2 regions of the Streptomyces sp. NPDC040622 genome follow, and region 1 is predicted to be linked to the other one. Evidence: riboswitches for the same ligand, from Rfam matches in the RefSeq annotation. Region 1 holds a riboswitch; the other holds the start of a gene.
What was found. Region 1 has a riboswitch for cyclic di-AMP ahead of ACZ592_RS03550 (C40 family peptidase). Riboswitches for the same ligand answer to the same signal wherever they lie in the genome.

Region 1 (4,204 bases):
CCGCGCCGGAGATCAGCTCCACCCACTCGACGGGCCGCCAGGTGTCGGGGTGGACCAACGCCCGCGCCGCACAGCGCCCTTCCGCGTCCGAGAGGAGGAGGGCCGGCCTGCGGGAAGAGCGGCGGCACCCCGGCGAGTCACCTTCCCACTCTCCCCCACCCGCCCTTTCTCCGTACAGGACGTACGTACTGTACATTTTTTACAGAGCCCCGACCGCACCGCGACCGGGAGAAGAGAGGCGTGCCATGAACCGTCCGTCCGCCCGCTACGTCCTGCCCCAGTTCACCGAACGCACCAGTTCGGGGGCGCGGACGATGGATCCGTACTCCAAGCTCCTGGAAGAGCGGATCGTCTTCCTCGGCACCCCCGTCGACGACACCTCGGCGAACGACGTGATGGCGCAGTTCATGCACCTCGAGTACCAGGCGCCGGACCGCGACATCTCGCTGTACATCAACTCCCCCGGCGGCTCGTTCAGCGCGATGACCGCGATCTACGACACCATGCGGTTCGTCAGCTGCGACGTGGAGACGATCTGTCTCGGCCAGGCCGCGTCGGCCGCCGCCGTGCTGCTCGCCGCGGGCACCCCCGGCAAGCGGTTCGCGCTGCCCGGCGCGCGCGTGCTGATCCACCAGCCCGCGGTCGCCGAGCCGATCCAGGGCCAGGCCTCCGACCTGGCGATCCAGGCCGACGAGATCCTGCGCACCCGGCAGCTCCTGGAGGAACTGCTCGCACGGCACACCGGGCGGAGCACGGAGCGGATCACCGCGGACATCGAGCGGGACAAGATCCTCGACGCTCCCGCGGCGCTGGAGTACGGGCTCGTCGACCGGATCATCCCGAGCCGCAAGTCCTCGCTCGCCGCGCGCGATCCGAGGTGACCCGCCGATGCCGCCGCCCGAACTGCCGCCCCTGCCGGCCCTCACACGGGCCGAGGCCGAGCTGATCGACCGCTATCTCGACGTCGTCGACCTGCTCGGCCGCATCAATCCGGCCCGCGCGGAGCACACCTACGGCGGGCTCCGCGCCGCTCAGGCCCTGGTCGGCCGGGCGACCGCGCTGCGGGACGCCCTCGCCCTGATGCACCGGCGGGGCGAGAGCGAGGTGCACGCGCCCACGCTCGCCCGGGCGTTGCGTGTCCTCGACGGCGAACGCCGGACCGGGCGCGTCGCCGTGCCGCCCCCACCGGGCACCTGAATACTCCCGCGCCGCCCCTTCACCACTCTCCCCGCCCCCCCGGCCGCCCGGTTCCCGCCACCGAAACGTCCGGGCCCCCTTCGAAACGGACCAGTCGGGCTACCTCGGACGGCGTAGCCAGGAGTCCGTAACCGCACGGTCGCAACTTGCGCGGAGCGCGCACGACTCGGGCGGAATCAGGCATTCCGCTGCTGGTCGAGCCGTCGTCAGACCCGGGGGCCGCGACCCCAATTCGGCACTGTCCACCTGAACAGGTCAGTCGTGAGGAGCCTCACAAAACGCCGTTTCGGCTCGGTTTTCGAGCCCATCTCGGGTCAAGATCCCTTCCGACGACAAGCCCCCGCCACAGCGGCGGGGCGGTCCGGGCGGACGCCGAGTCCTGCCGCCACCCGGATGACCGGTCGACATCTGTGCAACGGCAGGAGTGGAGGACCCAGGTACGACGGGCCCGTCCGGACAGTCCGGGCGACGCCCTTGGGGTGAAGCCGCAGAGCACCACGCGGCCGGGCATCTTCGCCTGCCCGAACCCGACAGGTCATCTTTCACAGGCGGCTGACGAAGGGTTGCGCATGACCGCGCTGAATCACGTTCCGTCGCTGCTCACCAGGACCGGCGCCGCATCGGTCCTCACGCTCGCCGTCGTTGGCGGCACCGTCGTGGCCCCCGGGCTCACGTCACAGGCCGAGGCGGCCACCCACGGGACGAAGGCGCTGGGCGTCGCGGCGTCCAAGAAGGGCTCCGCGTACCGCTACGGCGCCGCGGGCCCCAACCGGTTCGACTGCTCGGGGCTGACGCTCTACTCGTTCAAGAAGACGGGCAAGAAGCTGCCCCGCACCGCCGGCGCCCAGTACAACAAGACCAAGCACATCTCCAGGTCCCAGCGGACCCGCGGCGACCTGGTGTTCTTCCACTCCGGCCGGAACGTGTACCACGTCGGGATCTACGCGGGTAACAACCGCATCTGGCACGCCCCCAAGACCGGGGCCGTGGTCCGCCTGGAGAAGATCTGGTCCAAGAGCGTCTGGTACGGCCGGGTCCGCTGACCCTGCCGCCGCCGGGCGGTCGGCGCGCGCCGGGCACCGACAAGGTGCCGGGGCCCGCGCGCGCCGACCGTGCGCACGGCGGACTCAGACCAGGAGCGGCTCGAGGAGGAGCACCAGGCCCAGCGCGGCGAGCGCGGTGCCGGTGACGGCCTCGACGGCGCGGGCGGTACGCGGCCTGCGCAGCCACGTGCCGAGCCGGTCCACCAGGAGCGCCACCACCGGGAACCACAGCAGGGCGAACGCCACCACGATCGCCGCGAGCAACAGCGTCCTGGGCATCGCGGGGCTCCCGTCGGGCACGAACTGCGGCAGCACGCTCAGGAACGTGATCGACGCCTTGGGGTTCAGGGCGTTGGTCAGGAAGCCCTCGCGCAGGCCGCCGCCGCGCACGGCCGGCCCTTCCCCCTCCGGGGCACGGGGCCGGGCCGCCGAACGCAGCGCGCGGAACGCGAGGTAGAGCACGTACCCGGCCCCGACGATCTGCAGCGCCCGGAAGAGCGCGGGCACGGCCGCGAGCACCGCGGCGACGCCCGCGACCGCCAGCGCGGTGTGCACCAGAAGCCCGCCCGCGACGCCGACGGCGCAGGCGATGCCGGCCCGCCGCGAGACCAGGGCGTTGCGTACGACGACGGTGAAGTCGGCGCCCGGCACGGCGACCATGCCCGCGGCGACACCGGTGAAGGCGACCAGTTGTGCGTCCATGCGCCAAGACTGCCCGCAGCGGGCCTTCAGCAGGTATGTGGAATATCCTGGGTCTGCCTTAAGCAGGCGTTTAGGGAGTGGCCATGTACGACCCCACGCGGCTCGCCGCACTCGTCGCGGTCTCCGAGGCGGGTTCGATCACCCGGGCAGCCGAACGGCTCGGCTACACCGTCCCCGCGCTCTCGCAGCAGCTGGCCAAGCTGGAGCGGGAGGCGGGCACCTCCCTGCTCGTCCGCCACCACCGCGGGGCCCGGCTGACCGGCGCGGGCGAACTCCTCCTGGGCCACGCCCGCCGGGTGCTCGACGAGATGGAACGGGCCCGGCACGAACTGGCCCGCCTCACCGGGCTCTCCGGCGGGCGGCTGCGCGTGAGCACCTTCCAGACGGCCGGCATCCATCTGCTGCCCCCTGTGCTGTCGTCGTTCCGCAGGACCCACCCCGACGTCGAGTTGACGGTGACGACGCACGAACCGCCGCTCGGCGTCGCGGCCGTGGCGGCCGGCGACGTCGACCTGGCCCTCACCCACACGTATGAGCCCGCCGACCCGGTGCCGCTGCCCGCCACCGTGTCGGCCGAGCCCGTCCTGGTCGAGGAACTGGTCCTGGTGACCCAGCCGGGGCACGCCCTCACCAGCGGCACGTCACGGCTGCCGCTCGCCTCTCTCGCCGGGCAGCCGCTGATCAGCATGGCCCCGGAACACCCGCCCCGGCACGCCGTGGAGCGAGCCCTCGCACGGGCCGGGGCGACACCCGCGGTGCTGGTCGAGACGCCGGGCTACGCCCTGGTCTGCGCGCTGGTCAGCGCGGGTCTCGGCGTCGCCGTCGTGCCGGAGATGGTGGCCCGTACCGCCGCGACGCCGGTCGGAATGCGTCTCCTGGAACCCGGCGACCTGCGGCGCACCATCTCCGTCGTGCACCGCACCGGAGAGTCGGGCGCCGCCGCGGACTCCTTCAGGGCGCTGCTGCGCGGGGCCTTCGGGCGCTCGGCGAACGCGGTCTGACCGGCGGCCGCCACGCCGTCGAGCGGCCGCGGGCCGGTCAGTGGGCGGCGTCGCGGTGCCTGCGCCGGACGGGCGCCTTCCACGGCAGCGCGATCCACACGGTCTTGCCGCCCTCGTCGGTGGGGCTGACCGAGAGCCGGCCGCCGCACTCCGCCGTCAGCCAGCGGATGATCACCATCCCTCGGCCGTTGTCCTGCTGGACGGCGGCGGGCAGCCGCTTGGGGTAGCGCGGATGGCTGTCGGTGACCCCGATCCGCAGCT
Region 2 (4,204 bases), on a different contig from region 1:
CGGGCCAGGCGCTCCGGGTTGGTGACGAACAGGTCGTCGCCGACCAGCTGCACCTTGTCGCCGAGCTTCTCGGTGATGACGTTCCAGCCGGCCCAGTCGTCCTCGAACAGCGGGTCCTCGATGGAGACGAGCGGGTACGAGGCGACGAGCTCCTCGTAGTACTCCGTCATCTCGGCGGCAGAGCGCTCCTTGCCCTCGAACTGGTACTTGCCGTCCTTGTAGAACTCGGACGCGGCGACGTCGAGGGCGAGGGCGATCTGCTCACCGGGGACGTAGCCGGCCTGCTTGACGGCCTCGAGGATGAGGTCGAGCGCGGCGCGGTTGGAGTCCAGGTTGGGGGCGAAGCCGCCCTCGTCGCCGAGACCCGTGGAGAGGCCCTTGTCCTTCAGGACCTTCTTGAGGGTGTGGTAGACCTCGGTGCCCCAGCGCAGGGCCTCGGAGAAGGACTCGGCGCCGATCGGCGCGATCATGAACTCCTGGATGTCGACGTTCGAGTCGGCGTGCGACCCGCCGTTCAGGATGTTCATCATCGGGACGGGCAGCAGGTGCGCGTTCGGGCCGCCGAGGTAGCGGAACAGCGGCAGGTCGCTGGCCTCGGAGGCGGCGTGCGCGACGGCGAGCGAGACGCCGAGGATGGCGTTGGCGCCGAGCGAGCCCTTGTTGTCGGTGGCGTCCAGGTCGAACATGGCCTGGTCGATCAGGCGCTGCTCGGTGGCGTCGTAGCCGACGAGCTCCGGGCCGATCTGCTCGATGACGGCGAGGACGGCCTTCTCGACACCCTTGCCCTGGTAACGGTTGGGGTCACCGTCACGGAGCTCGATGGCCTCGAAGGCACCGGTGGAGGCTCCGGACGGAACGGCGGCACGACCGGTGCTGCCGTCGTCGAGGCCGACCTCGACCTCGACCGTGGGGTTGCCTCGGGAGTCCAGGATTTCCCGGGCTACGACGACGTCGATGGACGGCACGAGCATCTCCTTCTGGGATGTGACTCATTTACACGGGCCGCTTCGGCCCTGCGCCTCCTGAGCCTAACCGGCTCCGGGGCTTCGGCCAGCCGACCGCCCGTCCCGTGGGACGCGCGAAGGCCCAAATACCTGGGAAACGGGACGGAAGCCCGTGTTTCTACTGGTCGGTAGCTCGCTAGGGGCGAACACGGCCGCGGCGCCCCCGCGGCTCCGGGTGCGGACATGGCCCCGCCCCGGTGCGTACGGGGGATACGCGCACCGGGGCGGGGAGCCCGTGGGGACGGGGGCGGCCGTGCGTCCGCCGAGGCACGGCCGGGTACCGCTTCGGGGGCCGGCTCAGCTGAGGTGCAGCTGCTGGCCCGGGTAGATCATGTCGGCGTTGTCGATGATGTCGCCGTTGAGCTTGTAGACCTTGTGCCAGCCGCCCTTGACGTTCTTCGCGTCGGCGATCTTGGACAGGGTGTCGCCCGTCTTGACCTTGTACTCGCCGTCGCCCTTCTTGACCGTCTTGCCGGTCGGGGTCTCGACGGTCTTCTTCGACTCGGTCTGCGGCTGCGGCTTCGGGGCCGGCTGCGCCTGCTGCTGCTGCTGCGGCTGGGCCTGCTGCTGCGTCTGCTGCGGCTGGGGCTTGGTCTCCTGCTTGGGAGCCTGCTCCTGCGCGCCACCGCTGCTGGGCGAGGCGCCCGAGAGGCCGACGCCACAGCTCGGCCAGGCACCCTTGCCCTGGCCCGCGAGGACCTTCTCGCCGATCTCGATCTGCTGGGCCTTGGTGGCCTTGTCGGCGCTGGGCGCGTACTTCGTGCCGCCGTAACCGGCCCAGGTGGACGGCGAGAACTGCAGGCCGCCCTGGAAACCGTTGCCGGTGTTGATGGACCAGTTGCCGCCGGACTCGCACTGGGCGACGGCGTCCCACTCGGAGGCGGTGGCGGCGGAGGCGGAGCCGGCCGCCATCAGCGGGGCGGCCACGGCCGCACCGGTGACACCGGCGAGCGTGACGACACGGGTGGTCTTGGACGGACGACGGTGCTTGCCCTTGCTGGAAAACAGCATGCGTTGATCCCCTCACCGACGCCTGCGAGGTGAGCTGTCGGGTTCGGGCCGATGTGGTTGCCCGGCCGCACTTCCTTGAGTGCGACTTCACCCCTAGCCGTTCCCGTCCGTCTCCCGGCCTCCCTGCCTCTCGGCTGGTGGCCGCTCAACGGACGGACCCGGCACAAACCTTGGGTCCCCCGCTCCTGCCTACGGCGCTCGAAGCGACGACTGTTCCCGTCCGGCCGTTGGCAGGATTCGGCGTACCGACCGGCGGGGCCCACCAGTGGCGAGCGGTCACGACCGTAGACACGCGCTCCACGGAATTTCAAAGACGATCAGGGCTTCTGAGACCCATCTCTCACTCGCGCCAAATCAGACATTTAGCACGAAGTCCCCCGCCGACTCTTCGTCAACTTCCGTTACTTTTCGCCCAGATCGAGGCTCTGACCGGGGAGGATGAGGTCCGGGTCGCCCCCGACGGTCTTCTTGTTCTCGCTGTACAGCTCGTGCCATCCGCCGTCGACGTCGAGGTCGTCCGCGATGACCGAGAGGTTGTCCCCGGAGCGCACCGTGTACGTCCCGTCGGCCGCCCCGCCGGAGCGCTCCTCGCCGCGCGAGGCGTGCCGTCCGGAACGGCTGTCCGCGCCCTCGGCCTCGTCCGCGCTGCCGCCGCGGTGACGCCCCGCGGAGCCGGCGGCACCCCCGGCCGTGCCGTCGGCCTCAGCGTCGTCGGCGGGAGCGGTCGGGTCGTCGGGCGCGGGCGAAGTGGTGCCCTTCTCCCCGGACTTGTCGCCGTCACCCTCGTCGGCCGCGTGGTCCTTGTCGGCCTTGTTGCCCTTGTCGCCCTTTTCAGCCGATCTGTCGGACCCGCCAGCCTCGTCGGACGTGCCGGACCGGTCGTGATTCTTGTCTCGGGAGGCGTCGCCCGCGTCACCGGAGGGCTCGTCCGCCTTCCCGGAGTCCGCCGAGTCCTCGGCGTCCCCGGAGCCCTTCGAGCCCTTGCCGTCGGCCCCCTTGGAGTCCGCCGCGTCGCCGGACGGGCCGGTGGGCTCCGGCGTCACGGGACCGCCCGGGTCCACGTCGGCCGCCGCGCCGCCGTCGGTGAGCCCGGCGATCGGGGCGCAGCTCGGCCACGCCTGGGTGCCCCGGTCGTCGAGGACCTTCTCGGCGACGGCGATCTGCTGGGACTTGGAGGCCTCGTCGGCGCTCGGCGCGTAGGCGAGGCCGCCGTAGCCCTCCCACGTCTCCTGGGAGAGCTGGAGCCCCCCGTAGTACCCGTTGCCGGGGTTGGCGCTCCACGCGCCGCCGCTCTCGCACTCGGCGAGCTTGTCCCACGTCGCCGTGTCGGCGGCGCTGGCGCTGGTGGCGCCGAGCAGCGGGATGGCGATGGCGGATCCGGTGACTCCTGCCGCGACGATGATGGCCGGGGCTTGGCGGGGGCGTCGGTGACGACCATTGCCGGAGAGCATGCGGTTGCCTTTCGGGAGACTGCTGCGACTACCGGGGCGCCGGGGGCGCCCAAGTCGTCGTGAACGTAGCCGCAGTCGAACGCTTGTCACAAGTCGATGCAGCGGAGATCACGTGAAAGTCACAGTCCTGACGAGCCGTCAGTCAGGACGTCCTCCGGCGCCTTTTCCTGTGCGGTCGTGAACTCCACGGGCAGGGTGCGCAGTCCGCGCATGATCAGCCCGCCACGCCACCGCAAATCGTCCGGTTCCACCGCCAGTTGCAGGTCGGGAAGGCGGCGCAGCAGCGTCGCGAGCGCGGTCCTGCCCTCCAGGCGGGCCAGCGGGGCGCCCAGGCAGTAGTGGATGCCGTGCCCGTACCCGAGGTGCGGATTGTCCCTGCGGGAGAGGTCGAGCGTGTCGGGGCTCTCGAACCGCTCGGGGTCGCGGTCGGCGGCGGCGAGCACGACGAGGACGGGGTCGCCGTCCGCGATGTCCTGCCCGCCGATGGTCAGCGGCTCGGTCGCGAAGCGCCAGGTGGCGAGCTCGACCGGACCGTCGTAGCGGAGCAGTTCCTCGATGCCCGTCTCCAGGAGGGCGGTGTCCCCCGCGGCGAGGGACTCCTGCAGGCGGGCACGCTGGTTGGGGTGGCGAAGCAGGGCGTAGATGCCGTTGCCGATCAGGTTCACGGTCGTCTCGAAACCGGCGAAGAGCAGCACGAAACACATCGCCGCGGCTTCGTTCTCGGTGAGGTGCTCGCCG

Region 2: it holds a riboswitch for cyclic di-AMP, as region 1 does, so the genes downstream of both, ACZ592_RS20040 (transglycosylase family protein) here and ACZ592_RS03550 (C40 family peptidase) in region 1, are expected to answer to the same signal.

The regions. Positions count from the first base shown of each region.
Region 1 covers NZ_JBVIXD010000001.1:809,522-813,725, reverse strand. The annotation lists gene ACZ592_RS03560 (ATP-dependent Clp protease proteolytic subunit) at 246-881, shown strand; gene ACZ592_RS03555 (hypothetical protein) at 889-1,197, shown strand; cyclic di-AMP (ydaO/yuaA leader) riboswitch at 1,587-1,763, shown strand; gene ACZ592_RS03550 (C40 family peptidase) at 1,767-2,240, shown strand; gene ACZ592_RS03545 (LysE family translocator) at 2,325-2,942, opposite strand; gene ACZ592_RS03540 (LysR family transcriptional regulator) at 3,026-3,943, shown strand; gene ACZ592_RS03535 (ATP-binding protein) at 3,981-4,204, opposite strand, start outside.
Region 2 covers NZ_JBVIXD010000006.1:516,385-520,588, reverse strand. The annotation lists gene eno (phosphopyruvate hydratase) at 1-971, opposite strand, end outside; gene ACZ592_RS20040 (transglycosylase family protein) at 1,302-2,015, opposite strand; cyclic di-AMP (ydaO/yuaA leader) riboswitch at 2,020-2,222, opposite strand; gene ACZ592_RS20035 (transglycosylase family protein) at 2,417-3,466, opposite strand; gene ACZ592_RS20030 (cytochrome P450 family protein) at 3,586-4,204, opposite strand, start outside.